4 regions of the Bradyrhizobium cosmicum genome follow, and region 3 is predicted to be linked to each of the others. Evidence: predicted binding sites of a transcription regulator. Region 3 holds the regulator's gene; each other region holds the start of a gene.
The links. The regulator PhoB, encoded in region 3, activates phosphate uptake and scavenging genes when phosphate is short. The targets are predictions, from matches to a motif close to TGTCATNNANCTGTCAT.

Region 1 (7,406 bases), 140 kb from region 3:
GATTGCACCAGCGCGTCGCACAACGCGATCAGCCGCGCCTTCTCGCCGTCGCGCCCGAGCGTGTAGCCGAAGCCGACTTCGCCGCTCGCAAGCCGCACCGCAGCGCGCGACACCGTGGCTTCGCCGAGATTAAACGGCGCGCCGTCGCCGCCGACCCGCCCGCGCAGCATGACGAGGCCGTTTTCCGGCGCGCGCAGATCCTGATGGGGTGGAAGCGCGAAGTTGCGGAGGCGGGCGGCGATCTCGCCCGCCTCCGCGTGCGCCAGCACGGCCATTGCGGCCTGGCGCTGGGCTTGCTGGGTATTGTGCTGGGTCACCAAATCCACCGAGCTCTGTTGCGAAACTTGCCGAATCCAAGTTGTCTATGATACTAGACAACTTGATACGCAAGCGCCATGACTGTTTCGTGACAAAGGTGTGATTTCTGGAGTAGGTTGCCGGCGACATGAGCATGCAGGACACCGCCTCCTCGGGCGTCGCGCTGTGGCGCCTCGTTGCCGACGGCATCGAGCGCGGCATCGCCGACGGCCGCTTTGCGGCCGGCGACAAGCTGCCGGGCGAGACGGAGATCGCCGAAACTTATCGCGTCAACCGCCACACCGTGCGGCGCGCGCTGGCAGCCCTTGCCGAGCGCGGCATCGTGCGTGCCGAGCGCGGCAGCGGAACCTATGTCGAGGCGCAGCGCCTCGCTTATCCCCTGCGCTCGCGCACGCGCTTCTCCGAGATCGTCGGTGCCGACGGCCGCGAGCCGCATGGCCGATTGATCGAAGCGACCGATGACGTCGCGACCCGTGAACTGGCGCGGGAGCTCGGTCTGAAGACCGGCGCGCCGCTGGTGCGGATCGAGGCGATCCGGCTAGCCGACCGCACGCCGATTTGTGTCTCCACCACCTGGCTGTCAGCGGAATTGTTTCCGGGCGCAGGCGAGGTGTTCGCCGCGACGCGTTCGATGACGAAATTGCTCGAGCACTATGGCGTGCGCGACTATCGCCGCGGCGCGACGAGGATCACGGCCGGCATCGTGGATGCGACCGACACTGCACGGCTGGACCTGCCGCTGGGCCGGCCGATCCTGGTGGTCGACGCGACCGATCACGATCTCGACGGCAAACCGCTGGTGACCAAGCACTCGCGGTTCGCTGCGGAGCGGGTGGAGTTTCTGGTGGAGAACGGGTGAGCTGCCTCTTCCTCTCCCCGTTATCACGGGCGCGCGACGGGCTTCGCCCGCGCTGAGAGGGTTGGGGTGAGGGGCTGTCTCCGCAATCACGGCAGGAGTCGGATTCGTGGAGAGTCCCCCTCACCCGCCGCGCTACGCGCGTCGGCCTCTCCCCGCAGGCGGGGAGAGGCGAAGAACCTACGCCACCGCCCTTGGTCCGATGATCGCAAACCGCAGCTTGCTCGAAATGAAATCGATCGCGGCGACAGCGACCAGGATCATCAAAATCAGGAACGACACCTTCTGCCATTCCAGTACGCGGATCTGCTCGGCGAGCTGGAGGCCGATGCCGCCGGCGCCGACGATGCCGATGATGGTGGCCGAGCGCGTGTTCGACTCGATGAAATAGAGCACCTGGCCGGCGATGACAGGCAGCACCTGCGGCAGCAGGCCGAAGCGGATCTCATGCAGCGGGCTGCCTCCGGAGGCACGGATGCCTTCGACCTGCTTCTGGTCGGCGCCCTCGATCGCCTCGGAGAACAGCTTGCCGAAGGCGCCGAAATCCGACACGGCGATCGCGAGCACGCCGGCGAACGGGCCGAGCCCGACCACGTTGATCCACACCAGCGCCCAGATCAGCGTGTCGACGCCGCGGATCGAATCCAGGAAGCGCCTGACAGGGAAGCGCAGGATTTTTGACGGCACGATGTTGCGTGCGGCAAACAGGCTGACCGGGAGCGCAAACACCGCGGCCAGCGTCGTGCCGAGCAGCGCGATCGAGAGCGTCTCGCCGAGCGCCTTCAGGTAGATCGGCAGCGAAGAACCGGGATCCGGCGGGATCATCATCATGCTGATCCAGCCGAGCTGGCTGAGACCGTTGATGAACCGCGACGGCGAGAAATCGAGATCGACCAGCCCGTACACAAAGACTGCTAGCGCCGCGACGATCATCGCCGGCATTGCGAGCCGCGCCGAGGCCGGTCGGTCGAACACATCGGGGTAGCGCGCTCGAATCTGCGCGGTATCGACCTCGCGCTGCCTCGTCACGTTCGCGCCCCCTTGCCGAACAGGCGGCCGCGCAGCCAGCCTGTGGCGATATCGATCATGAAGACCGTGACGATGATGGTGAGCAGGATGGCGCTGACGTCCGAATAATAGAATTTGCGGATGGCGACGACGAGCTCCTGGCCGATGCCGCCGGCACCGACGAAGCCCATCACCGAGGCTTCGCGGACGTTGATCTCGAAGCGCAGCAGCGCGTAGCTGGCATAGCCCGCGGTGACTTGCGGCACGATCGCAAAGCGCATGCAAGAGAGCCAGCTTGCGCCGGTCGAGCGGATGCCTTCGGCCGGCTTCATGTCGGCGTTCTCGACGATCTCCGAGAACAGCTTTCCGAGCGCACCGGTGGAGTGGATCGCGATCGCCAGCACGCCCGCCATCGGGCCGAGCCCAAACGCAATCACGAAGATCAGAGCGAAGACGATGCCTGGCACGGTGCGCGCGAATTCGAGCAGGCGCCGTACCACGAAACGCAGCCAGGGCGCAGGAGAGGTATTTTCAGCGGCGAAGAAGTTCAGTGCAAACGCGAAGACTGCGCCGGTCAGCGTGCCGACATAGCTGATCAGCAGGGTCTCGCCGAGCATCTTCAGCCATTTGCGCCAACCCCAAAACCACTCGCCGGCATCGGTCCAGGCACGCTGACCAGTATCGAGGGTAAAGATACGGTCGAAATAGCTGACGAAATTGCCGAAATAGGTGAAGAGCGTGCGCAGATTCACTTCCGCACCGACCGCGGCGAGGAGCAGCGCGGCGGCGAACACCGCCGCCCCGAACAGCAGACGCCATCGCCTGCGCGCAACTGCCTGGCCATAGGCGGCGTTCAGCGCAGCCAGTTGCTGCTCGGGCAGGATCGAAACCGCGATGGTCATTGGTCGGAAAAGGACCCGTCAAAAGAGAAAGAGCCGGGTCCATCGACCCGGCTCGAGTAGCGTCACCCTGATATCAGGACGCCTTCTTCTTACGCAGTGCATCGACGAACTTGATCAGCTCGATCGTGCCATCCCAGTCCTTGGTGGTGGCGGGATGGAAACCCTTCTTCTGACCGTCCTGGAGGCGATCGAAGGCCGCCTTGTCCTTGGCCGGCGCGTCGAAGAACGCCTTCGCGATCGCCGCCTTGGCTTCTTCCGGCAGGTCGGAATTGTAGGCGTAGGGGCCGTTGATGATCGGCGCCGACTTGTGGATGATGCGGAAATCGTCCTTCTTCATCGGCGAGCCATCGGCGTTCTTCAGCATGCCCTTGGTCAGCATCTGCGCCAGCGTCGAATCGTCGTCGCTGGTCCACTGGTTCGCGGCAACGTCGACCGTACCCTGCGCCAGCGCCAGGATCGCGTTCTCGTGGCTGCCGGTGAAGACGACCTTGCTGAAATAGGTGTCGGCGTCGGTGATGCCCATCTTGTCGAGCTCGAAGCGCGGCACGTTGTTGCCGGAGGTCGAGTTCGGGTCGACAAGGCCGAGGTTCTTGCCCTTGAGCTGATCGACGCTCTTGTAGGGGCTGTTCGCCTTGACGAAGAACACCGAATAGTAGCCGGTCGAGCCGTCGGCGTTGATATCGTTGGCGAAGGCATCGGTCTTGACGCCGGTCAGGCGCGCGCGGGCGAACGACGCCGAGCCATAGCTGGCGATATGGATGTTGCCGGCGCGCTGGCCTTCGATGACCGCAGCGTAGTCGTTGGCGATGCGCAGCGTGACCTTCACGCCCAGTTCCTTGGAGAGATAGTTCATGAACGGCGCCCAGCGCTCGGTCACGCCCGAGGCGTTTTCCGCGGGAATGACCGCGAAGGTCAGCTCGGGATATTTGGCTTTCCAGTCCTCGGCGGAGGCTGAGGTCGTGAACGCGAGCGCGGCGGCGCCGGCGAGGATGAGTCTGCGAGTGATCATGATACCCTCTTCATCGGTTGGGTCGGTTGACGCAAAACTGGCAACTAGGCTGGTGGCGTGGCTCAGGCAGCCGCGGCCGTCCCGAGCGCAGGGACGCCATCGTGGGCTGGCGCGGACGCACCACCCATGACATCGGCGGCTTCGAGATCGTAGAGCTCACGCGCGACGTGATCGGTCAGCGCGGCCGGTGCACCGTCGAACACCACGCGGCCCTGCGCCATGCCGATCAGACGGTCGCAATAGCTGCGGGCGAGATCGAGCGAATGCAGATTGCAGAGCACGGTGATGCCGAAATGCTTGTTGATGCGCAGCAGCGCATCCATGACGATCTTGGTGTTGCGCGGATCGAGCGAGGCGATCGGCTCGTCGGCAAGGATGATGTCGGGCTGTTGGACAAGCGCGCGGGCGATCGCAACACGCTGCTGCTGGCCGCCGGAGAGCTGGTCGGCACGCTGGGCAGCGAGCGAGGCGATATCGAACTGCTCGAGCGCCGACATCGCCAGTGCCTTGTCCTGCTCGGGCCAGGTCTGCGTCAGCGAGCGCCAGGCCGGCATCGTCGCGAGACGCCCCATCAGCACGTTGGTGAGCACATCGAGCCGGCCGACCAGATTGAATTGCTGAAAGATCATGGCCGAACGCGCCCGCCACTGCCGCAGCTCCTTGCCGCGCAGCGGGGTCACGTCGAGGCCATCGAACAGGATGCGGCCCTCGGTCGGCGTCGCGAGCCGGTTGATCATGCGCAGCATGGTCGACTTGCCGGCGCCGGAGCGCCCGATCACTCCGACGAAGCCGCCGGGAGAAACTTGAAACGAGGCGTTGTCCACCGCGGCTTTTGCGCCGAAGCGGCAGGTCAGACCTTCAACCACCAGCATAGAGGGCTCCAGAGTAGCTGGGACCCACCGCTAGCGCCGGCGCTTGACACTTGTGTGACACGCGCGCTGCGATGCGGCGATGATACGCACTTCGTCCCCTGTCATCGCCTCGTCATGACATTGTCATCAAGCCACTCGAAGAGAAACGCCCGCCCTCAAACCCTCGGATGCAACATGGCCGGCAAGGTGCTTTCAGTTCAACCGACCGTAGATGCTTCCGCGAAGCTGCAGGAGACCCGGCTCGGCGCCTATACCGAAGTCGGCGCACGCACGATCCTCACCGAAGTCACGATGGGCGACTACTCCTACGTCGTGAACGACGCGCAGATCACCTACACCACCATCGGGAAGTTCTGCTCGATCGCCGCGATGACGCGGGTCAATCCCGGCAATCATCCGATGCAGCGCGCCACGCAGGCCCATTTCACCTATCGCGCGAGCGCCTACTTCCCGGGCGAGAGCGACGACGCGGACTTCTTTGCGTGGCGGCGCCAGCATCACATCCATATCGGCCATGACGTCTGGATCGGCCACGGCGCGATCGTGCTGCCGGGCCGCAACATCGGCACCGGCGCGGTGATTGCCGCGGGGGCCATCGTCACCAAAGACGTGCCGGCCTACACCATCGTCGCCGGCAATCCGGCGCGCATCGTGCGGCGGCGGTTCTCGGAAGAGATCGCCGGGCGGCTTGCAAAGCTGGCCTGGTGGGACTGGGATCACGACAAATTGCGTGAAGCCCTGCCCGATTTCCGCAAGCTCGGGATTGAAGATTTCCTCTCCACGTATGAAGCACGGGCAGACTCTCCTGCCAGCAAACGAAACGCGGTCGCGTGACAGACATTTTCCTTGAAGGCGGCCGAGCCCTGATCGGCGCCGAATTCGTCGAGACATCGCTTGGCGTGTCCGGTCCGGACATTGCACGGGTCGATGCGCCTGGCGGCCGGGCGCGGCTGGCGATCGATGCGCGCAACCTGCTGGTCCTGCCCGGCATCGTCGATCTGCACGGCGACGCCTTCGAGCGGCAGATGATGCCGCGCGCCGGCGTCGACTTCCCGATCGACGTCGCGCTCGCCGACAGCGACCGTCAGGCGATCAGCAACGGCATCACCACGGTGTTTCACGCCACGACCTGCTCGTGGGAACCGGGCCTGCGGAGTGCCGACAATGCCCGGGAGCTGATGGAGGCGATCGAGCGGCAGCGCCCGCAATTCGCCGCCGACACCCGCTTTCACCTGCGGCACGAGACCTACAATCTCGGCGCCGAGGCCGAGATCACCCAATGGCTCGCCGAAGGGCGCGTCGACCTGTTCGCCTTCAACGACCACATGGACGGTACCGTCGCCGACATGGCCAAGCCGCGCAAACGCAATCGCATGGTGGAACGGACCGGGTTGACGAGCGAGGATTTCGACGGATTGGTCGCGCGTATCGTCTCGCGCGCAGCCGACGTGCCCGCTTCCGTGTCGCGGCTGGCCGCGGTTGCCCGCGCCGCCGGGGTGCGGATGCTTTCGCATGACGACGCAACGCCGGCGATGCGCCGGGAGTATCGCGAGCTCGGCACCGACATCGCGGAGTTTCCGATCAACGAGGAGACGGCGCGGGCGGCCGCCAGCGCCGGCGATGCGATCGTCTATGGCGCGCCGAACGTCGTGCGCGGCGGCAGCCACACCGGCTGGACCAGGGCGTCCGACATGATCGCCAAGGGGCTCTGCTCGGTGCTGGCGTCGGACTATTACTATCCCGCGCAGCTGCTGGCCGCCTTCCGCCTCGCCGCCGACGGCGTGCTGCCGCTGGCGAAGGCCTGGGACCTGGTCTCCGCCGGGCCCGCGCGCGCGACCGGCCTTGCCGACCGCGGCCTTATCGCCGAAGGACGCCGCGCCGACATTCTGCTGGTCGACGACACCATACCGCTGCGGCCGCGGCTGGTCGCGGTGATCGCAGGCGGCAAGCTTGTGCATCTCACCGATGCGACGCGGCTGCTCAGCGTGGCGGCGACGCCGCGCGAGGCTGTCGTTGCGGCATAAATTGGTTATGCTGAAGCCATGACCGGTTTCCCCCGCTACGCGATCTATTCTGCCGCAGGCAGCGACAGCGCCCTCTCCCGCTTCGGCGCCGAGCTGCTTGGCTACGATGCCTATACCGGTCAAGAGGTGCCCTTCCCCGCTGAGGCTTTGCAAATCGCTCCAGACTGGCGCGACATCACCGCCGATCCCCGCAAGTATGGTTTTCACGGCACGCTGAAGGCGCCGATGGCGCTGGCGGCCGGCAGGACCGAAGCGGAGCTCATGGCGGTATGTGCCGAATTCGCCGGCAAAGCGCGGCCGATCCCGTCGATCCGGCCCGTCGTCGATGCCATCAGCGGCTTCATTGCAGTCATCCCGGCCGAGTCGGTCGACACGCTGCAACAGCTCGCCGCCGATTGCGTCCTCAGTTTCGATTCG
Region 2 (7,406 bases), 2.8 Mb from region 3:
AGAACCAGGCCGAAGGTGTCGGTCTTGCTCGGGAACACGAACACGTCGGCCGCAGCATAGATATCCGCCAGTTCCTCGCCGTGCTTTTGCCCGAGGAAGATCGCATCCGGATAGGCTTCCTCCAGCGCCACGCGCGCCGGGCCGTCGCCGACGACCACCTTGGTGCCGGGCAGGTCGAGATCGAGGAACGCCTCGAGATTCTTCTCGACCGAGACGCGGCCGACCGAGAGGAACACCGGTGCCGGGAGGCAGAGATCGATGGCGCGAGGATGGAACAAATGAGTGTCGACGCCGCGCGGCCAGAGCACGACGTTGGCAAAGCCGCGCTCGCCAAGCTCGCGGGCGAGCGCCGGCGTTGCCGCCATCACCGCCCGGCTGGGCGCATGGAATCGGCGCAGCGCGCGCCAGATCAGGGATTCCGGAACCGGCACCCGGGCGCGGATATATTCGGGGAAACGCGTATGGAAGCTGGTCGTGAACGGCAGCTTGCGCTGGCGGCAATAGCGGCGGACCATCAGGCCGATCGGCCCTTCGGTCGCGATATGGATGCTGTCGGGGCGCGCCTCCTCGATCAGCTCTACGATCCTGGCCGGCCGCGGCATCGCGAGCCGCACATCGCGATAGCTCGGCATCGCGAACGTGCGGAACGATTGCGGCGTCAGGAACGTGAATTCGACGCAGAGCGCCTCGGCCGCATCAGCAAGCTTGGTCAGCGTCCGAACCACACCGTTGACTTGCGGGTGCCAGGCGTCGGTCGCGACCAGGATGCGCATCAGGCGGCCTCCGTCATGCAGCTCTGGCTGCCACCTGCGGAACGGCCGCAGGCTTTTGCGCGTGATCCGCCCAGGTGATGATCTCGAAATGACCGTCGTCGTGCTCGACCAGCGCGGTGCAGCTCTCGACCCAGTCGCCGCAATTCATGTAGCGGATGCCGGCCTCGTCGCGGATGACGGCGTAGTGGATGTGGCCGCAGATCACCCCGTCGGCGTCGTGGCGGCGCGCTTCGGCCGCGAGCGCCTGCTCGAACGCGCCAATGTAGTTGACGGCGTTCTTGACCTTCTGCTTGGCCCATTGCGACAGCGACCAATAGGGCACCTTGAACATGCGCCGGAAGAAATTGACGAAGCGATTCATCTGGATCGCGAAGTCGTAGGCCTTGTCGCCGAGATGGGCGAGCCAGCGCGCGTTCTGCACCACGAGGTCGAAGATGTCGCCGTGGATGACGAGGTAGCGCTTGCCGTCCGGGCCGGTGTGGACGGTGTTCTCGACCACGTCGATGCCGCCGAAATGCGTGCCGTAATAGTTGCGCAGAAATTCGTCGTGATTGCCGGGGATGTAGATGATCTTGGCGCCCTTGCGCGCCTTGCGCAGCAGCTTCTGGACGAGGTCGTTATGCGATTGCGGCCAGTGCCAGCTCGATTTCAGCGCCCAACCATCGACGATGTCGCCGACGAGATAGATCGTATCGGCGTCGTGGTAGCGCAGGAAGTCCAGCAGAAGGTCGGCCTGAGAACCGCGGGCTCCGAGATGAACATCGGAGATGAACAAGGTGCGAAAGCGCCTTTCAGGGCTCTCGTCACTCATATCGTAACTTCCCATGCGACATGCCTGTAACAATATCCCGTGACAGGGGGATGACCATTGAACCTCTGAGGCACCCTCGGATACGAATCAAACCTCGCCTCGCCCGTCCTGCGAATATCAGTCGCATGCGACAATCAGGCGACATGAAGCGGCAATGATTGTCCGCAAGAGCTCGGGAGACGCGGCCTCGGTGGTTAACGGCGGTAGCCGCCGCACCGCGCGCAGCCGACGTCAGTAAAACTTGTGGAAATGGTGGACCGGTCCGTGGCCGTGACCGACGCTGAAGCGATCGGCGGCCGCAATCGCCGCGCTGATCCAGGCCTTGGCGTTGCGCACGGCGCGCTCGAGATCCTCGCCTCTGGCAAGCCCCGCCGCGACCGCCGAGGACAGTGAGCATCCCGTGCCATGGGTGTTTCGGGTCGCGACGCGCGGCGCGGCGAGCGCGATCGTCGCCTCCGCATCAACGAGATAGTCGATGCTCTCGGCGCCCTCGCCGTGCCCGCCCTTGATCAGCACCGCGCGACAGCCGAGCGCGAGCAGGCGGCGCCCCTGGCTCTCGATCCCGGCCTCGCTTGTCGCAATCGGCTCGTCGAGCAGAGCCGCGGCTTCCGGCAGGTTGGGCGTGATCACCGAGGCAAGCGGCATCAGCTTCGTGCGCAGCGCTTCCACGGCCTCCGACGCCAGCAGGCGGTCGCCGGAGGTTGCGACCATCACGGGATCGAGCACGATGTGGCGGGGAGTCCAGCGCGACAGCGCGGCCGCGATCGCGTCGATGCTGGTGGCCTGCGCCACCATGCCGATCTTCACCGCGCCGACCTCGAGATCGGAGAACACCGCATCGATCTGCGCGGCGACGAACTCCGCCGGCACGGCGTGAATGCCGGTCACGCCCCGCGTATTCTGCGCCGTCAGCGCCGTGATGGCGGAGGCGCCATAGACGCCGAGCGCGGCAAAGGTCTTCAGGTCGGCCTGGATGCCGGCGCCGCCGCTCGAATCGGAGCCGGCGATGGTGAGCGCCACGGGCGTCGTCATGAGGCGAATTTCCGATGTTTCAGGGCCATGATCCACACCTAGCGCGCGGACCCCGGGGCAGCAAGTTCGCCTGCGCCCGGGGGCAGCAAGTTCGCTTGCTAAATCCGGCCGGTTTTGGCCTATTAGCGGCCAGATACGCCTTCGGAGTGACTGCAATGGTTCCTTTCTTCGTCCAGATCAAATGCAAGCTCGGCCAGTCCTATACGGTCGCCAATGCGCTCGCCGAAGCCGAGATCGCCTCCGAAATCTACTCCACGGCCGGCCATTACGACCTGCTGGTGAAGTTCTACGTCGACAACGACACCGACATTGGTCACTTCATCAACGAGAAGGTGCAGGTGCTGCCTGGCATTCAGGACACGCTCACCATCATCACCTTCAAGGCTTTTGGCGCCAAGTGACCCGGAATTCACGCCGGGCGCAGGTTGCGCCTCCGCTCGCCTGTGCTAGCGTCCAGCCACTGGAAATGAACCGAGTACCGAGCAAGTCATGGCTCTCACCACGTCGGTGCCGCTGCTGATCAGCCAGCAATTTGATAGTGAAGTGGTGCTCGCCAACTATCAGAACGGCGTCTATTACAACCTCGACGGCAGCGCCGCGCAAATCTGGCTCGGCCTGAATGTCAACCGAACGGTTGAGGAAATTGCCGGCGCCCTCGCCGCAGCGACCGGCGGCGATGTGCCCTCCATCACACGACAGGTGCAGGCTTTCGTCGACAGCATGCTGGCGGAAGGCCTCATCGCCGAGGGCACCCCCGAGGCGCGTAGCGAGACCTCCATGGAGACTTGGTCGCCGGTCCTGGCGGGCGCATTCGTCGCCCCGGAATTCCAGCGCTTCGACAATCTGCGGGAGCTGTTGCTGATGGATCCCGTGCACGACGCCGGCGAGCAGGGCTGGCCGCTGCGCGAGACCAATGAAAGCTAGCGGCTTCATCCGGCGGGAGATCGCGAAGATCTTCGCCAGGACATCGGAGCCGGTCGAGGCGCACGCGCGCTGCGGCCCGTTCGGCTTGCGCCTCGGATTTGCATCACAGGAATTGGCCGGCATGTTCCTGCCGGCCTACATCCAGAGCACGTCGGGCCATATCGATCTCGACCTGCGCTTCATCACCGCTGATCATCACGATCTCTCCGCGCTGGTGCCGGACGCCGCCGAGAAGCCGCGCCTCTTGATCGAGGACGGCGTCTATTCGGTGTGGCAGCCCGCCGTCATTCCCGTGCTGTACGCGGTCGACCTTGCGGCAAGGCGCGGCATCGCCTGGCTGCCGAAGGGCGAGGCGCCGCCCTGGATTCGCAGCCGTCCCGCGATCTCGCTGATCCATGCGATGATGCACGAGACGCCCTGGTGCGCGGTCCATGCCGCGGCCGTGGGCGGCGACGCGGGCTTCACGCTGCTCGCCGGCGAAGGCCACAGCGGCAAGACCACCGCGGCGCTGGCCTGCGCCAAGGCCGGCTGGCTTTACGCGGGCGACGACTTCGTTGCGGTCAACAGCGCGACCGGCGAGATCGAGCCGCTGTTCTGCTCGGCGCGGCTGCGCCCTGCCCTGATCGATACGTTTCAAGACTTCATCGGCAAGACCACGGCGGTCTCCGACTTCAACGGCGAGCCGCGCCATGAGCTCAGCCTCGCCGATCTCGGTGACCGCATCGGCGGCGGCAGATTGCGCGCGACCTTCATCCCCCGCCGGCGCGGCGCAGCGATGCCCGAATTCACCCCGGCCAGGCCGTCGGATGCGTTTCGTGCGCTGCTGCCGACCACGGCCTACGAACTGCCGGGATGGCCGAACGAAATTGCCGACAAGGTCGCGAAGATCGCTGGCCTTGGGCCGGTGTTCTTCGCCGACACCGGCACCGCGCCGATGGAGATTCCCCCGGCGTTCGGCCGCCAGCTCGACCAGCTCTGAGGCCGCATGCGCGTCTCCGTCGTCATCGCCGCCTACAACGCGCAAGACTACATCGCCGAGGCGATCGAGAGCGTGCTCGGCCAGACGGTCCCGCCCGACGAGGTCATCGTCATCGACGATGGATCCACCGACGGCACGCGCGGCGTTCTCGACCGCTTCGGCGGCCGCATCGTCGCGCTCACGCAAGGAAACAGCGGCCAGGCCGTCGCCGTCAACAAGGGCCTCGCGCTGGCGCGCGGTGAGCTGATCGGCTTCTGCGATGCGGACGATCTCTGGACGGCGCGCAAGCAGGAGCTCCAATTGGCGCGGCTCGAACGCGATGGCGAGCTCGACGCCGTCTTCGGCAAGGTGCAGCAATTCCTCAGCCCCGACGTGCCGGAGCAGCAGCGCGCGCGCCTCACTCCGGCCGTCGAGATCATGCCCGGCGAGCTGAAGCAATGCATGCTGATCCGGCGCGCCGCCTTGATGCGGATCGGCGCGTTCGACCAGACGCTGCCCGCGACCTTCTTCATCGCCTGGCTCGGCCGCGCCAAGCAGGGCGGGCTCAAAACCGCGCATGTCGACGACATCGTCGTCCGCCGCCGGCTGCATCCCGGCAATGGCGGCCGCCTCCATACGGAAGCTCAAAATCTCCAGACGCTGATGGCGCTGCGCAAGGCCATCAAGGCGCAGCGCCCGCCGGAGTGAACACCGGCACGCCGTTGACCGACACCGATTTCACGAACAATCCGAGCAGGCGGTGGTCGATCGAATGGCCGATGTCCATCGGGCGACGCATGTCCCGCATCCGCAGCGCGACGACGATCTTGCGCTTGTCCTTGCCGACGATGTTCGCCTTCAGGGCGACCCTGAACGGCATCGGATCCTTGCGCCCGGTGGTGACCTGCAGCACCTCGCCGCCGGCATAGGCGGCGAAGCGAAAGCGCTCCGTGCCCGGCGGCAGGAACGGGATCACCGCGAGCTCGACGTCGGCGAACCCCTGCGATTGTCCGTCGACCGGCACGCCGATGACCGCGAACTGCTGATCGGTCCAGCGTCCCTCGTCCTCCGGAATCGAGAACCCCTGCCCGAACCAGACGTCCTTGCCTTGCAGAGGATGTGGCACGCGCGCCGCCCGCTGCCAGACCCGCTTCAGAATCGCATCCCGAAACAGGGGAAAATGCACGGCACTGGCATCGAACGCCGCGGCGGCAGCGCCCGGCAGCCTCAGCCAATCCCTGCCCCGGAACGGGCCCTTGAACTGCGCGCGCAGGGCCGCGAAGAAGGCGACCCAGAAGTGCTGCCATTGCGAGCGCTGCGCTCGCGGTACCGCGCGAATGGCGATCTCGACGGACTTCCCGGGCGGGCTGTAGCGCCACAACTCATCGACCAGACCGTCCGGCACGAGCTCCGGCATCTCGCGCGCGACGACGTCGAGCAATTGCGCCGCGAACAGGCTGCCATCGTAGCGCGTCACGATCGAACGGAAACGATCCCAGTCGACCTTGCCGCCGGCGCTCTCCAGAACATGCACGACCTCGAGTGCCCGGGAGACCATCTCGCTCTGATCGGCCGGCTCCGGGCGCATCGCCGCGATCGCCAGATGCTCGGCAAGCCCGGGGATCAGCACCTCGTGCGTCAGCAGCGTCGCCGTCTCGGCGGTGCTGAACAGCTCCTCGGTCAGGCTCTCGTCCTCGAGCCAGAACAGCGCGCGCCAATGCAGGTCGATGGACCGGCTGAAACCGGCCCGCGACATCGCGACCGCGTGGATGTCGCGGTCGAAATCGGATTCCAAGAACAGCTCGACCTTCATGCCTTGGCTGCGGAACGAGGCCTGCCGCAGCACGTCGATGGCACGTTTCGCCTGGGTGCGTCGGACCAGGAGATCGTAATCTCCGGTCATGCGCTTGGCCATGTAGCTCTCGTCTCGCGCGAACAAGGCCCCGCCCTTGATCAGCAGCGAGGCGATGCCGGCTTGCTCCAGCGCCGCGCTGGCCGCGACGACGTCGCGGACCCGCGTCGCGTTCGACAGCCAGACATGCTTGACGACGCCGCGCATCCGCCTGGTGTCGGCGTCGGTAATTCCGGCCTTGTCGGCGGTGGCAACCAGCAGCGGCATGGTCCGGTAGACGACCTCGTCGGCCGCATCGAGCGGTTCTGACGCGCGCCAGGCCTGGTAGGCGTCGATTGCGGTCTGTCCCTGTCCGAGCGCGGCCCGGAACAGCATCAGAAAGCGCGGCTTCAGCGCGGCGGACAGCTTGGATGTCATCTCAACCGAACGGTTGAGATGCGAGGCCGGCTTCGTTCGGGCCCGTCGAAACCACGCGTCGAAACGATCAGCCGCACACGCGAAAGAACTCGACACCTCATCGTCACGTACTTCCAGTTCTCAACCGAGAGCAAAGGATGCGGGCGCGATCACCAAGTGTCAATCGGGCAAGGCCTGCGTCAGGCGCCGCCCTCCTTGCGTTTCGGCCGCGGCGGACCGTCCACCGGCGGCAGCGATTTGAGGTAGTCCGCCATCGCTGCAAGGTCCTCATCCGACAATTGCGACGTGTTCTTGATCACACGCGTCATCGCGCCGCCGACGCTGTCACCGTCGGGCAATTCGCCGTTCCTGAGGAAATAGGCAAGATCCTTCGCGCTCCACTCGCCGAGGCGTTTTTGGGTGATGTTGGGCACCCAGCCCTCGCCTTCGGGATTGGGCCCGCCGGCAAAACGCTCGCCCGAGATGATGCCGCCGAGCGCATTGCGCGGACTGTGGCACTCGGCGCAATGACCAAAGCTGTTGACGAGATAGGCGCCCCGATTCCATTGCGACGACTTCGTGCCGTCGGCGACGAACGGCTTGCCGTCCATGAACAGAAATTTCCAGATGCCGACATTGCGCCTGATGTTGAACGGAAAG
Region 3 (7,406 bases):
CCTGCCCGCGCCTCTCGCGCACGACGCTGCCGCGTCCACCGCTGGCCCGGCTCGCAACTCGTGACGACGTACGATCGCCCCTCAAGGATGAGCCGGGATGGGCAACACATACGCCGTTTCCGAATTTCGGTAAAGTGGAATATTTTTCGGAGGAGAGATTGACAGGCCTGCAGGTGTTTTGCCCGTCGGGTCGCGAGGGCCCGTCGACCGAGTGCTTACGCGTCCTCCACACCCGCCTCATCCGGCGTGAACTCGTACACCGAAGAGCAGAATTCGCAGGTCACGACGACCTTGTCGTCCTTGACCATGTCGGCGCGGTCTTCGGCCGAGAAGCTCTTCAGCATCGCACCGACCGCATCGCGCGAGCAGGAGCATTGCGCCTTGAGGACCAGCGGATTGAACACGCGCACGCCGCGTTCATGGAACAGACGGTACAGCAGCCGCTCGCCGGAGAGATCCGGATCGATCAGTTCGACGTCTTCGACGGTCTCGATCAGCGAGCGTGCCTCGACCCAGGCGTCGTCTTCAGCGACCGCGTGCACCTCGACGCCCTCGGGCGCATCGCCGGGATGCAGATCGGCCTGCCGCGCGCGCTCCGGCGCCTTGGGCAGGAACTGCATCAGCATGCCGCCGGCGCGCCAGCGATGCTTGCCGCCGTCGTTCGAGCGCCACTCCTCGCCGACCGCCAGACGCACGCGCGTCGGGATCTGCTCGGAGCGCACGAAATATTCGTGGGCGGCATCTTCAAGGCTGCCGCCGTCGAGCGCGACGAGACCCTGGTAGCGGCTCATGTCGGGGCCCTGGTCGATGGTCATGGCGAGATGACCGCGGCCGAGCAGCGTGCCGGAATCCCTGATATCGCCGAGACGCTCGGCATCGAAGCGCGCATAGGCGCGCAGGCGATCCGGCGCCTGGTAGTCGACGACCAGGAACGACACCGGCCCGTCGGTCTGGGCCTGCAGGATGAAGCGGCCCTCGAATTTCAGCGCCGAGCCGAGCAGCGTCGTCAGCACGATGGCCTCGCCGAGCAGCTTGCCGACGGCGGCGGGATAATCGTGCTTGGTGAGGATCTCATCGAGCGCCGGGCCGAGCCGAACCAGCCGCCCGCGCACGTCGAGCGCGTCGACCTCGTAGGGCAGCACGGCGTCGTCGATGGGAACCGCCGATGGTGCGCGAACCGGGCCCTCTGGCCCGGTTTTCATGTCAGGGGATTGGGAAACCATGGCGCATTATCTGGGGTCGGAGGGCGGAAATGGAAGGGGGCGCGGGGTGGCGTGCTCCGGATGCAATATGAACTGTACCAAGCCGCCTCAAACTTGGTGTCGTCCCGGACAAGCGCAGCGAAGCGGAGCGCCGATCCGGGATCCATAACCACAGGCCTGAATTTGGCGAAGGCTGTCAGCCTCTACCAGCCTGGCACAAGAGACATTCCGCGGTATGGGTCCCTGCGTTCGCAGGGACGACAGTTGTCTACGAGGCGGCAACTGAGCATCCCAGCGAAGCTACTTCACCGCATCAAAACACCAGGCCAGAATGCCCTTCTGCGCGTGCAGGCGGTTTTCGGCCTCGTCGAACACGACCGATTGCGGACCGTCGATCACGTCGTCCGTGACTTCCTCGCCGCGATGGGCGGGCAGGCAGTGCATGAACAGCGCGTCGGGCTTGGCCAGCGACATCAGCTTCGCATTGACCTGGTAGGGCTTGAGCACGTTGTGACGATGCTCGCCCTCCTTGTCGCCCATCGACACCCAGGTGTCGGTGACGACGCAGTCGGCGCCCTTCACGGCGGCTTCGGGATCGGTGCCGAGCACGATCGGCGCGCCGGTCGCCTTGATGAAATCGCGCATGACTTTCTTCGGCGCAAGCTCCGGCGGGGTTGCGACGTTGAGCTGGAACTTGAAGCGCTCGGCGGCGTGGGCCCACGAGGCCAGCACGTTGTTGTCGTCGCCGGTCCAGGCCACCGTCCGGCCCTCGATCGGGCCGCGATGCTCCTCAAAGGTCATGAGGTCGGCCATCACCTGGCAGGGATGCGAGCGGCGCGTCAGGCCGTTGATGACGGGCACCGTCGCATATTCGGCAAGCTCGAGCAGCGCATCGTGGTTGAGGATGCGGATCATGATGGCATCGACATAGCGCGACAGCACGCGCGCGGTGTCGGCGATGGTCTCGCCGCGGCCGAGCTGCATCTCGGCGCCGGTGAGCATGATGGGCTCGCCGCCGAGCTGGCGCATGGCGACATCGAACGACACCCGGGTGCGGGTCGAGGGACGCTCGAAGATCATCGCCAGGGTCTTGCCTTCGAGCGGCCTGACCGGCTGATGCGCCTTCTGCTTCGCCTTCATGGCGGAGGATGCGGCGAGCATGCTCTTGAGCTCCGCCAGCGGCAACTCGTTGATATCGAGGAAGTGCTTTGGCGATTTGCTCATCAGCTTGCCGCCCGCTTGGTCTGGCTCGACGAGAGCGCTGCGCATGCGCGCTCGAGCCGCCCGACGCTGTCCTCGATCTCGGCTTCGGTGACGATCAAAGGCGGCAGGAAGCGCACGACATTGTCGCCGGCGCCGACCGTGAGCAGTTTTTCGCTCCGCAACGCCGCGACGAGATCGCCGGATGGCACCACGGCCTTGATGCCGATCAGGAGGCCCTCGCCGCGCACTTCGCTGACCACGCCGGGATGGCGGTCGATCACGGAGGCGAGCTTCTGCTTGAGCAGCAGCGACATCTTCTGCACATGATCGAAGAAGCCGGGCTTGAGCATGACGTCGAGCACGGCATTCGCCGCCGCGATCGCCAGCGGGTTGCCGCCGAAGGTCGAGCCGTGCGAGCCGGGCCCCATGCCGGAAGCGGCGTCCGCGCTCGCCAACACCGCGCCGATCGGGAAGCCGCCGCCGAGCGCTTTCGCCAGCGACATCACGTCAGGTATGACGCCGGTGCGGCGATGCGCGAACAGATCGCCGGTGCGGCCCATGCCGGTCTGCACCTCGTCGAACGCCAGCAGCAGCCCCTTGTCGTCGCAGAGTTGGCGCAATGCCCGGAGGAAGGCAGGCGTCGCCGAACGCACACCGCCCTCGCCCTGGATCGGCTCGATCAGGATGCCGGCGGTCTGCGGACCGATCGCCTTCTTCACGGCCTCGATGTCACCGTGCGGGACCTGGTCGAAACCGTCCATCGGCGGACCGAACCCTTCGAGATATTTCGCCGATCCTGTCGCGGCCAGCGTCGCCAGCGTGCGGCCGTGGAAGGCGCCCTCGAAGGTGATGATGCGATAGCGCTCCGGATGCCCCTTGGAGAAGTGATGATGGCGGACCAGCTTGATCACACCCTCCAGCGCCTCGGCGCCGGAATTGCAGAAGAACACGAAGTCCGCGAAGCTTTCATTGCACAGGCGCGCGGCAAGCTTCTCGCCGTCCGGGCTCTGGAACAGGTTCGACATGTGCCAGAGCTTGGTCGCCTGCTCCTGCAACGCCTTGACCAGCGCGGGATGGGTATGGCCAAGCGCATTCACCGCCACGCCGGAGGTAAAATCGAGATAGCGCTCGCCATTGGTCGCGATCAGCCAGCAGCCTTCGCCGCGCTCGAAACCGAGGTCGGACCTGGCGAAAACGGGGAGCAAATGCGGCGCTGCGCTGTTAGTCATGACTGTCACTTGAATGTTGCGGACGGTGAGCGTGCATTACGCAACGCACCATTCACCGGCCCGGAAAACGAAACGTGCCGCCTTTTAAGGGCGGCACGCGGGACTATCTTATGCCCCGTGAAACGGGTGTCAATGCCGCCCGGAAAGCCTCGCGAAACGCTGAATCCGTAGTCTTGCGGTGGCGATTTTGCGGGATTTCGCCACGGAACATGTGGAAGCGAGTCGGCGGACTCTTGCGCGTGAGTCACGCCATATTGTAGCGTTTGGCTTGTCAGATACGACATCTCGTGCGGCAGTTCTGATCTCTAAGTCCTCATGTACCGGCGTAAACGTTCGGGCGGCTCTCGGTGCCCGGCGAGCCTTAAGGGATTCTGACGGCACGGGTTTTTCGAGGCTTAGGCATTCGCTGTGCAGCCCCAGGATGGTGGCGCGCGGCGAAGGAAAGGGTGCAATGACCGTTTTGACCTGGTCGGATGATCGCGTCGAGCAACTGAAGAAGCTCTGGGAGGCCGGGTTGTCGGCCAGCCAGATCGCGGCAGAGCTCGGTAATGTCACCCGCAACGCCGTGATCGGCAAGGTGCACAGGCTCGGCCTGTCCGGCCGCGCCAAGAGCCCTTCATCCGCCGCGCCGCGCCCGCGCAAGGCGCGTCCCGCCCAGCACATGATGCGGGTGAGCCGGCCCATCGCGCGCGGCAACACCGCGCTGGCACAGGCCTTCGAGGTCGAGGTCGAGGCCGAACCGGTCACCTACGACAACGTGGTGCCGATGAGCCAGCGGCTGTCGCTGCTGGAGCTCAACGAGGCGACCTGCCACTGGCCGGTCGGCGATCCCTCGAGCCCGGACTTCTTCTTCTGCGGCGGCAAGGCGCTCTCCGGCCTGCCCTATTGCGCCCAGCACTCGCGGGTTGCGTATCAGCCGGCAGCGGATCGCCGGCGCGCGCCGGCCAAGCCGGGTCCGCGCTGAGTTCGTCGCGGGCGGCCAGTCGTCGCCCGAAGAGGTCTCAACAAATTGGATGTCGTCCCTGCGAACGCAGGGACCCATAATCCCGGTGCACAGTCACCGCGGGATCGTCACTCCAAGTCTTCGCCCAACCACGTCCGGTGGTTATGCGTCCCTGCGTTCGCAGGAACGACATCGGAGGATGCGGTAGCAGCCCGCCCGATCACGTCTGCTTTAGCGAACCTTACGTCTGCTCGGCCTTGGCAAACCGATCGTCGAGCGCGTAGCCGGCGCCGCGGACGGTGCGGATCGGGTCCTGCTCGCGGCCGAGATTGAGCAGCTTGCGCAGGCGGCCGATATGCACGTCGACGGTGCGCTCGTCGATGTAGATGTCGCGGCCCCAGACGCTGTCGAGCAGTTGCTCGCGCGAGAACACCCGGCCGGGATGCTCCAGGAAAAACTCCAGCAGGCGATATTCGGTCGGACCGAGGTCGATCGGCCGGCCCGAGCGCGCCACGCGGCGCTTGTCGCGATCGAGCTCGATGTCGCCGTAGGCCAGCACGGTGGCGAGCCGCTCCGGGCTGGCGCGACGCAGCAGGCCCTTCACGCGCGCCAGGAGCTCCGGCACCGAGAACGGCTTGACGATGTAGTCGTCGGCACCGGTCGCAAGGCCCCGCACCCGCTCGCTCTCCTCGCCGCGCGCGGTGAGCATGATGATCGGCAGCTGCTTGGTCTCCGGCCGGGTGCGAAGCCGCCGGCACAATTCGATGCCGGACAATCCCGGCAGCATCCAGTCGAGCACGATCAGGTCGGGAATGTGCTCCTTGAGACGGGTGTCGGCGTCGTCGCCGCGCATCACCGTCTCGACGTCATAGCCGTCGCCTTCGAGGTTGTAGCGAAGCAGCTCGGTGAGAGCCTCCTCGTCCTCAACCACCATAATGCGTGCGCCCATCGGGTCGTCGCTCCTCAAGTCGTCAGGTATTCGGAACCGTCGTGGCAAAGGTCGTCATGTCGCCCTTCGGCCGCTTGTCGGTGATCGCCTGACCTTCGATCATGTAGAACACGGTCTCGGCGACGTTGGTGGCGTGATCGCCGATACGCTCGATGTTCTTGGCGCAGAACATCAGATGGATGCAGAACGAGATGTTGCGCGGATCCTCCATCATGTAGGTCAGGAGCTCGCGGAACAGCGAGGTGCAGATGGCGTCGACTTCCTCGTCGCCCTTCCACACCGCCATCGCCGCCGGCAGGTCGTGCGCGGCGTAGGCGTCCAGCACCGACTTGACCTGCTGCTGCACGAGGTCGGTCATGTGCTCGAGGCCGCGGAACAGCTTGAGCGGATGGAAATCCGTCTCCAGCGCCGCGACGCGCTTGCCCATGTTCTTGGCGAGGTCGCCGATCCGCTCGAGATCGGTCGCAACCCGCATGGCGCCGACGATCTCGCGCAGGTCGACCGCCATCGGCTGGCGGCGCGCGATGGTGAGCACGGCGCGCTCCTCGATCTTCTTCTGCAGCGCGTCGAGCTCGGCGTCGATGGCGACGACGCGCTGACCGAGCGCGACGTCGCGGCGGATCAGCGCGTCGACGGAATCGACGATCATGCGCTCGGCGATGCCGCCCATTTCCGCGACCAGCCGGGTGAGTTCCTGCAGGTCGGTGTCGAAGGCCTTTGCGGTATGTTCAGTACCCATGTCCCGTCTCCTCAACCGAACCGGCCGGTGATGTAATCCTGGGTGCGCCGATCGGTCGGCGACGTGAAGATCTTGCTGGTGTCGTCGAACTCGATCAACTCACCGAGATACATGAAGGCGGTCTTGTCGGAGACGCGCGCAGCCTGCTGCATGTTGTGGGTGACGATCGCGATCGTGTAGTTCTCGGACAGCTCCTGGATCAGCTCCTCGACCTTGGCGGTCGAGATCGGATCGAGCGCCGAGCACGGCTCGTCGAACAGGATCACTTCCGGCCGCACCGCGACGGTGCGGGCGATGCAGAGGCGCTGCTGCTGGCCGCCCGAGAGCGACAGGCCGGAGGCGTTGAGCTTGTCCTTGACCTCGTTCCACAGCGCGCCGCCGCGCAGCGCCTTCTCGACGCGGTCGTCCATCTCGGACTTCGAGATCTTCTCGTAGAGACGGATGCCGAAGGCGATGTTCTCGTAGATCGTCATCGGGAACGGCGTCGGCTTCTGGAACACCATGCCGACGCGGGCGCGCAGCAGGTTGAGGTCGAGCCGGGGGTCGAGGATGTTGGTCTGGTCGAGCATGAGCTGACCGGTGGCGCGCTGGCCCGGATAGAGGTCGTACATCCGGTTGAAGATGCGCAGCAAGGTCGACTTGCCGCAGCCCGACGGGCCGATGAACGCCGTGACGCGGTTGGTGCCGAGCGCGAGGTTGATATTCTTCAGCGCGTGGTGTTCGCCGTAATAGAAGTTCAGGTTGCGCACCGTCACCTTGGCCGGGGCCTCGGGCAGCACCGGCGCCTGCGGCAACCCACCGGCCGCGCTCATCGATACGGAAAGCTCACTCATTTTGCGGTCCTCTCGGCGCCAAGGATGCGCGCGCCAATATTCAGGGCAAGAACGGTCAGGGTGATGAGCAGGGCCCCGCTCCACGCCAGCTGCTTCCAGTAGGCGTAGGGGCTCTGCACGAAGTTGTTGATGGTGACCGGCAGGTTCGCCATCGTCTTGGTCAGGTCCAGGCTGAAGAACTGGTTCGACAGCGCGGTGAAAAGCAGCGGCGCGGTCTCGCCGGCGACGCGGGCGGTGGCGAGCAGCACGCCGGTGATGAGGCCGGCGCGGGCCGAGCGGTAGGCGATCCGCTTGATCACCAGCGAACG
Region 4 (7,406 bases), 380 kb from region 3:
GTCCCTGCTCTGCGCAGCAACGCATGCGCGTTGCGCCGCGTCCCGACCCGAGAGTAGTGGCGCGCTGCAGCCTTACACTCCGTCATTGCGAGGAGCGAAGCGACGAAGCAATCCAGAGTCTCGCCGCGGAAAGATTCTGGATTGCTTCGCTGCGCTCGCAATGACGCGAAGCGTGAGACGATCCATCATCCAAAAATAAAACGGGCACGCCTTCACACAAAGGCATGCCCGCTTGAATCTCTATCCCTGCGACGTGCGCGCGCTCAGTGCACGCTCACCGCTTGCAGCTCGTTGCTCCAGGCGTTGGCGACCGCGGCTTCGCGGCTGTCGGTCAGCATGATCGGCGTGCCGTCGGCGGCGTGGAGCGCGAAGAGCTTGAGGCCCGGCGCGATTTTCGGCGCTTCGGGAAACAGGCCCGGCACGTCTTCCGAGCGGATCTGCTTCACATAGGCGATATGGCCTTCGCCGAGAGTTGCCAGCGTCTCCGGAGAGACATTCTTGGCTTCGTATTCGAACGCAACGTGACCTTCACTCATGGTCTCGACTCCTTCACAGAAACTAAGCGGTCGAGTCCGCTACTCGTTCCATTATTCGTGCTCATTGATAGCGATTGTCTTAACGATCCTCTCCGGTTCAGGCCGGGCAAGATCGACCGACAGCAGCCCGTTCTTCAGATCCGCACCCAGCACCAGCATCCCTTCCGCCAGCACGAAGGTGCGCTGGAAGTGGCGCGCGGCGATGCCGCGATGGATGTATTGCCGGGTCTTGTCGTCCTGCTGACGCCCGCGAATGACGAGCTGGTTTTCCTCAATGGTAACATCGAGTTGATCGCGGGTGAATCCGGCGACCGCCAGCGTGATCCGCAGCCGCTCGGGCTGGCCGTCAGATCGGTCGCACCGCTCGATATTATAGGGCGGATAACCGTCGGCGCCTTTGACGACGCGATCGAGCACGCGCTCGATCTCATCGAAGCCCAGAAGGAACGGACTGGATAACGTAGGAACACGAGACATAGTTTACAAAGTCCTCTCGAAGCGACTTTGGCATTTCAGGGCCCATAGAGGCACCCCTTGATCAGCAATATGGGCATATCCCCGTGTCGGTTCAAGGACGTAGCGGGGGCTGTGGATGGGCCATTGACGATCGCCGCAGTCCGGAGCCCGGCGAGTTCGCCGCGCGATTTATCCCAACGAAAACAGCACCCCGTCTACTGTGCATGGGGTTGTTTTCGCGCCGTTTGATCGAAGAGCCCCTGCCGAGGCGGTCAGGCCTCGATTCGCGTCCGCCCGTCGCCGCTGAACAGATGCAGCTTCGCCCGTACCGCTGCGACGCGGATTTTCGCGCCGATGGCGGGGGCCTCGGTTCCGGGAACGCGGACGATGACCTCGCCGGGCGGCAGCTCGCCCGGTGTGGCGGCGATTCGCTGCTCGTCCTGGGCTCGCGAGCCGTAGATGAAGGTTTCGGCGCCGACGCGCTCGATGGCTTCGATCGTGAGCGGAAGCGTGACGCCGCCGGCGGGCGTCTGGTCGGTGATGACGAAATCTTCCGGCCGGATGCCGAGGATGCCGGCCTCAGCTGCGCTGCCGCCGAGCTGCGACTTGATCTCGTCGGAGCGTATCGACATCAGGTTCATCGGCGGCGCCCCGATGAAGGAGGCGACGAAAGTGGTCGCCGGCTTCTCGTAGATCGCCAGCGGATTGCCGACCTGCTCGACCTGGCCGCCGTTCATCACGACGAGAATGTCGGCGAGCGTCATCGCTTCCAATTGGTCGTGGGTGACGTAGATCGACGTCGTGTTCAGCCGGCGCTGCAATTTGCGGATCTCGACGCGCATCGCGATGCGCAGTTTTGCGTCGAGATTGGAGAGCGGCTCGTCGAACAGGAACACCTTTGGCTGACGCACGATGGCGCGGCCCATGGCGACGCGCTGGCGCTGGCCGCCGGAGAGCTGGCGCGGCTTGCGATCCAGCATCGAGGTGAGCTCGAGCACGCGCGCGGCCTCGTCGACGCGGGTCTTAACCTCGGCCTCCTTCATGCCGCGGTTACGCAGGCCGTAGGCCATGTTGTTGAAGACGCTCATATGCGGGTAGAGCGCGTAGTTCTGGAACACCATCGCGATGTCGCGATCGGCGGGCTCGATCTGGTTGACGATTCGTCCGCCGATATCGATCTCGCCGCCGGTGACGGTCTCGAGCCCCGCGACCATGCGCAGCAGTGTCGACTTGCCGCAGCCGGAAGGGCCGACCAGCACGCAGAACTGGCCGTCGGCCACATCGACGTTGACGCCCTTGATGGCCTCGAAGCCGCCGGGATAGGTCTTGCGGACGTTGTGCAGGGTGACGTTAGCCATAAGAACTCACTTACTTCTCGGTCTCGACCAGGCCGCGCACGAACAGTTTCTGCATCACGACGACGACGAACACCGGCGGCAGCATCGCCAGCACGGCAGTCGCCATCACGATCGGCCATTCGGTCAGCGCGTCGGTGGTGGTGATCATCTTGCGGATGCCGACCTGGATGGTCTGCATGTCGTCGCGCGTGGTGATCAGCAGCGGCCAGAGATACTGATTCCAGCCGAGGATGAAGAGGATCACGAACAGCGCCGCCATGTTGGTGCGCGACAGCGGCAGCAGCGTATCCCAGAAGAAGCGCAACGGGCCGGCGCCGTCGATGCGCGACGCCTCCAGCAGCTCATCCGGCACGGTCATGAAGAACTGGCGGAACAGCAACGTCGCCGTCGCCGACGCGATCAGCGGCAGCGCGAGGCCAGCATAGCTGTCGAGCATGTGGAGGTCGGCGACGATCTTGTAAGTCGGATAGATGCGCACCTCGACCGGCAGCATCAGCGTGATGAAGATGATCCAGAAGATCGGCATCCGGAACGGAAAGCGGAAATACACGATCGCGTAGGCCGAGATGATCGAGATCGCGATCTTGCCGATCGCGATCGCCAGCGCCATCACCAGCGAGTTCAGCATCATGTTGCCGACGGGCTCGCGGGTCGAGCCGCTCGTGCCGACGAAGATGGTCTGGTAGTAGGTCTCGAGGAAATGCCCGCCCGGCAGCAGCGACATCTGCCCGTTGGCGATCAGCGCGTTGTCCTGCGTCGAGGCGATGATCGCGATGTAGACCGGAAACGCGACGACCGCGATCCCGATCCAGAGGATGAAATGGGCGACGTAGCGCCGGAAGCCCTCTTCCTCGACCATCAGTAGGTGACCTTGCGTTCGACGAAGCGGAACTGGATTCCCGTCAGCACGATGACCATCACCATCAGGATCACCGACTGCGCCGCCGAGCTGCCGAGATTGCCGCCGAGGAGGCCGTCGGAATAGACCTTGTAGACCAGCGTCACCGTCGATGTGCCGGGACCGCCGCGCGTCATGGTGTCGATGATGCCGAAGGTGTCGAAGAAGGCGTAGACGATGTTGACGACCAGCAGGAAGAAGATCGTCGGCGACAGAAGCGGGAAGGTCACGGTCCAGAACCGCCGCATCGGCCGGGCGCCGTCGATCGCGGCGGCCTCGAACACGCTCTTCGGGATCGCTTGCAGGCCGGCGAGGAAGAACAGGAAATTATAGGAGATCTGCTTCCAGGCGGCAGCGAGGATGATCAGTGCCGCGGCCTGGTCGCCGTCGAGCAGCGGATTCCAGTCGATGCCCATTGCGCGCAGATAGCGCGAGAGCACGCCGAGCGAGGGATGCAGCATGAAGATCCAGAGAACGCCGACCACGGGCGGCGCGACCGCATAGGGCCAGATCAAGAGCGTGCGGTAGAGCATCGAGCCGCGCAGGGGCTTGTCCGCCATGACGGCGAGCAGCAGCGCAAAGGACAGCGATGAGACGGCGATGGCGAACGAGAACAGGAAGGTCCGGACGATCGCCTCGAAATAAGCTGGGTCCTTGAAGAGATCGATATAGTTCTCGAACCAGACGAAGGTGGTCGATAGGCCAAAGGCATCCTGCAGCAGGAAGGACTGGATCACCGCCTGCAGGGCCGGCCAATAAAAGAAAATCAGGACGATCGCGAGCTGCGGCGCAACCAGCGCGTAGGGCAATAGCTTGGATTGGAAAATGGCTTGCTTTTGCATGATGGGTGGCGCCGGCAGATCTTGGTGCCTGCCGGCGCCTTCGCCTTATTTTACAGCGGTCTTTTCGAACTGGCGCAGCATCGTGTTGCCGCGCTCGACGGCGGCATCGAGCGCCTGCTTGGCGGTCTTCTTGCCGGCCAGCGCCTGCTCGATTTCTTCCGACCAGACGTCACGCAGCTGCACCATGTTGCCGAGGCGCAAGCCCCGCGAGTTCTCGGTCGGCTCCTTGTTGGTCAGCTCGAGCAGGGGGGTCTCGAGATAGGGCTGATCCTTGTAGAAGCCTTCTTCCTTCGCCTTGGCGTAGGCCGCCTTGGTGATCGGCAGGTAGCCCGAGGCCTTGTGGATATAGACCTGGCGGTCGGTATCCGAGAGGAAGGTCAGGAACTTCGCGACGCCCTTGTACTCGTCGGCCGACTTGCCGCCCATGACCCAGAGCGAGGCACCGCCGATGATCGAGTTCTGCGGCGCGCCCTTGACGTCAGGATAATACGGCATCGGCACAGCGGTGAAGGCGAACTTGGCCTGTGCCTTGACGTTGCCGAAGAACGCCGACGAGGTCAGGTAGATCGGGCATTCGCCCGACGTGAAGCGGCCTTCGCCGGTGTTGGTGCGGCCGGCATAGTCGTAGGTCTTGTCCTTTTGCAGCTCGATCAGCTTCTCGAGGTGCTTGACCTGAAGCGGTCCGTTGAACTCGAGCACGGTGTCGAAGCCGTCGAGGCCGTTGGCCTTGCTGGCGAGCGGCACGTTGTGCCAGGCGGACAGCTGCTCGAGATTGACCCAGGTAACCCAGGAGCCGGAGAAGCCGCAGGTCGGATGGCCGTTGTCGTGAAGCTTCTTGGCAGCCGCGAAGGTTTCCGGCCAGGTCTTCGGGATCTCGACGTTCGCCTTCTTCAGCTCGTCGAGGTTGACCCACATCACGGTCGAGGACGAGTTGAAGGGGAACGATAGCATTTCGCCCTTCGACGTCGAGTAGTAGCCGGTGATCGCGGACAGATAGTTCTTCGGATCGAACTTCTCGCCGGCGTCGGCCATCAGCTTGTAGACGGGCTTCACGGCGCCGGTCGCGGCCATCATGGTCGCGGTGCCGACTTCGAACACCTGCATGATGTGCGGGGCGTTGCCGGCGCGGAACGCGGCGATGCCGGCGTTCATCGTGTCGGGGTAGTTGCCCTTGTAGGTCGGAATGACCTTGTAATCGGTCTGCGACGCGTTGAAGTCGGTGGCGAGCTTGACGATGACGTCGTTGTTGGCGCCGGTCATCGCGTGCCACCACTGGATCTCGGTCACAGCCAGCGCCGGCGAAGCCGTCATGCCAACCGTGACTGCAAATGCGGCAGCCGCTCCAAAGTGTCGAAGAGCCATCAAGTAAACCTCCCTTGGCCGTCAAAAAGATCGCTTGCGCTAGCAGCGCCATATGACGTTCACATGACTGTGTAAGCGGGAGAAACGAAAGCGGCAAGCGCTGCTAAATGGGAAGCCGTCAAATAGGCTAAGGCGACGCAGGCAGCCTCCTCCGTTCGCAGTGTACATGCATGCCCGCGCCGCAGTGCGGCATCATTTCTGTGATGAGGTGAGGGGTTCCTATCGCTTGCGCTCGGGGCCGCAGACCGTGCCCTTCTCGACCATGGCGTCGATCTCGGCCTTGGAATACCCGAACTCGCCCAGCACCTCCTGAGCGTGCTGGCTGAATTTCGGTGGCAGGCGGCGCAGGCTCGGCTTGCTGCGATCGAGCCGGATCGGCGAGGCCACGCCCTTGTACCAATCCTTTTCGATAATATCGCCGCGCGCGATCGTGTGCGGGTTCGTCAACGCCTGGTCGATCTTCTGCACCGGACCTGCGGGCAGGCCCGCGGCAAGCAGGCGATTGCACAGCGGTTCCGCCTCGTGCTGGCTGAACACCGCGGCGAGCTCGGCGCGCAGCGCCTCTCGATTGGCGATGCGGTCCTTGTTGCGGGCAAAGCGCGGATCGGTGCCGAGCTCGGGCTTGCCGATCTCCTTGGCGAGCTTGCGAAAGGTGCCGTCATTGCCGACGCCGATGAAGATGTTGTCGGTCTTGGTCGGGAAGATCGCGTAGGGAACGAGATTGGGATGCTCGTTGCCGGTGAGGCCGGGCGGCTTGCCATGCATGAAATAATTCGCGGTGTGCGGATGCATGATCGCAAGGCCGGTCTCGTACAGTGTCGTCTCCAGGAACTGCCCTTTGCCCGAGCGCTGCCGTTCCGACAGCGCCATCAAAATGCCGATCGCCGCATAGAGGCCGGTGCCGATGTCGACCAGCGGCACGCCGATCCGCATCGGCCCGCTCTCCGGCGAGCCGGTCGCCGCGATCATGCCGGTCATGGCCTGGATGATGGCGTCATAGCCCGGATTACCGCCGCGCGGGCCGTCGGCGCCGAAGCCGCAGATCCGGCAATGCACGAGGCGCGGGAATTTCTCGCGCAACACCTCGTTGCCGATACCCCATTTCTCCAGCGTGCCCGGCTTGAAATTCTCGATCAGGACGTCGGCCGTCTCGAGCATCTTGAGCAGCACGGCGCGGCCGCCTTCGGAGGCGAGGTCGAGGCCGATCGAACGCTTGTTGCGGTTGATGCCGATGAAATAGGCCGCGTCCTCCTCGTGGAAGGGAGGACCCCAGTCGCGCACCTCGTCGCCCGCGGGCGGCTCGACCTTGATCACGTCGGCGCCATGGTCGGCGAGGATCTGGGTGCAGTAGGGACCGCCAAGCACGCGCGTGAGATCGATGACGCGCAGTCCGGTCATTGCGCCCAAAACGGCTTCAGTCATGCCTTCGCTTCCCCTGTGTCGGCGTTTGATCACAGGCCTAGCGAGGTTTTTTTGTGCCAGCAATGGCTTGTTGCGGTGGGGCGTATGCAGGGCCGCCGTGCAATCCCGCGGCGCGGCAAAACGAAACGGAAGCAGCCGGCCCGAGGGGGATCTCGGGCCAGCCAATCCGCCGTTGGATCAGACGACCGTCAGGCGAACGTCGACATTGCCGCGCGTGGCATTGGAGTAGGGGCACACCTGGTGGGCCTTCTCGACCAGCGCCTCGGCTTCGGCACGGGCAAGGCCCGGCAGCGAGACGGCGAGATCGATGTCGAGGCCGAAGCCGCCTTCCGAGCGCGGGCCGATGCCGACGGTCGAGGTGACGGAAGCGTCAGCCGGGACCTTCGGGCCGCCCTGGGACGCCACGAATTTCATCGCGCCGATGAAGCAGGCGGCGTAGCCGGCCGCAAACAGCTGCTCGGGATTGTTGCCGGCGCCGCCGCCGCCGCCGAGCTCCTTCGGCGTGGTGAGCTTGACGTCGAGCGCGCCGTCG

Region 1: a site for PhoB is predicted at 5,076-5,092, ahead of phnC (phosphonate ABC transporter ATP-binding protein). Genes of this name have one in related genera too.
Region 2: a site for PhoB is predicted at 1,624-1,640, ahead of FNV92_RS11865 (UDP-2,3-diacylglucosamine diphosphatase). Genes of this name have one in related genera too.
Region 4: a site for PhoB is predicted at 5,505-5,521, ahead of ugpB (sn-glycerol-3-phosphate ABC transporter substrate-binding protein UgpB). Genes of this name have one in related genera too.

The regions. Positions count from the first base shown of each region.
Region 1 covers NZ_CP041656.2:6,861,837-6,869,242, forward strand. The annotation lists gene phnG (phosphonate C-P lyase system protein PhnG) at 1-326, opposite strand, end outside; gene phnF (phosphonate metabolism transcriptional regulator PhnF) at 446-1,177, shown strand; gene phnE (phosphonate ABC transporter, permease protein PhnE) at 1,355-2,149, opposite strand; gene phnE (phosphonate ABC transporter, permease protein PhnE) at 2,200-3,084, opposite strand; gene phnD (phosphonate ABC transporter substrate-binding protein) at 3,158-4,093, opposite strand; gene phnC (phosphonate ABC transporter ATP-binding protein) at 4,156-4,965, opposite strand; gene FNV92_RS32740 (LbetaH domain-containing protein) at 5,140-5,799, shown strand; gene FNV92_RS32745 (alpha-D-ribose 1-methylphosphonate 5-triphosphate diphosphatase) at 5,796-6,989, shown strand; gene FNV92_RS32750 (DUF1045 domain-containing protein) at 7,008-7,406, shown strand, end outside.
Region 2 covers NZ_CP041656.2:2,519,733-2,527,138, reverse strand. The annotation lists gene FNV92_RS11870 (glycosyltransferase family 4 protein) at 1-773, opposite strand, end outside; gene FNV92_RS11865 (UDP-2,3-diacylglucosamine diphosphatase) at 787-1,599, opposite strand; gene thiD (bifunctional hydroxymethylpyrimidine kinase/phosphomethylpyrimidine kinase) at 1,816-2,616, opposite strand; gene FNV92_RS11855 (Lrp/AsnC ligand binding domain-containing protein) at 2,772-3,017, shown strand; gene FNV92_RS11850 (PqqD family protein) at 3,106-3,540, shown strand; gene FNV92_RS11845 (hypothetical protein) at 3,530-4,519, shown strand; gene FNV92_RS11840 (glycosyltransferase family 2 protein) at 4,526-5,206, shown strand; gene FNV92_RS11835 (nucleotidyltransferase family protein) at 5,181-6,767, opposite strand; gene FNV92_RS11830 (c-type cytochrome) at 6,947-7,406, opposite strand, start outside.
Region 3 covers NZ_CP041656.2:7,004,392-7,011,797, forward strand. The annotation lists gene FNV92_RS33415 (Hsp33 family molecular chaperone) at 216-1,223, opposite strand; gene argF (ornithine carbamoyltransferase) at 1,503-2,426, opposite strand; gene FNV92_RS33425 (aspartate aminotransferase family protein) at 2,426-3,634, opposite strand; gene FNV92_RS33430 (GcrA family cell cycle regulator) at 4,086-4,598, shown strand; gene phoB (phosphate regulon transcriptional regulator PhoB) at 4,819-5,526, opposite strand; gene phoU (phosphate signaling complex protein PhoU) at 5,549-6,265, opposite strand; gene pstB (phosphate ABC transporter ATP-binding protein PstB) at 6,277-7,098, opposite strand; gene pstA (phosphate ABC transporter permease PstA) at 7,095-7,406, opposite strand, start outside.
Region 4 covers NZ_CP041656.2:118,032-125,437, reverse strand. The annotation lists gene FNV92_RS00540 (BQ00720 family protein) at 264-536, opposite strand; gene FNV92_RS00535 (Hsp20 family protein) at 588-1,013, opposite strand; gene FNV92_RS00530 (sn-glycerol-3-phosphate import ATP-binding protein UgpC) at 1,265-2,350, opposite strand; gene ugpE (sn-glycerol-3-phosphate ABC transporter permease UgpE) at 2,361-3,209, opposite strand; gene ugpA (sn-glycerol-3-phosphate ABC transporter permease UgpA) at 3,209-4,090, opposite strand; gene ugpB (sn-glycerol-3-phosphate ABC transporter substrate-binding protein UgpB) at 4,136-5,452, opposite strand; gene FNV92_RS00510 (CaiB/BaiF CoA transferase family protein) at 5,672-6,874, opposite strand; gene FNV92_RS00505 (organic hydroperoxide resistance protein) at 7,052-7,406, opposite strand, start outside.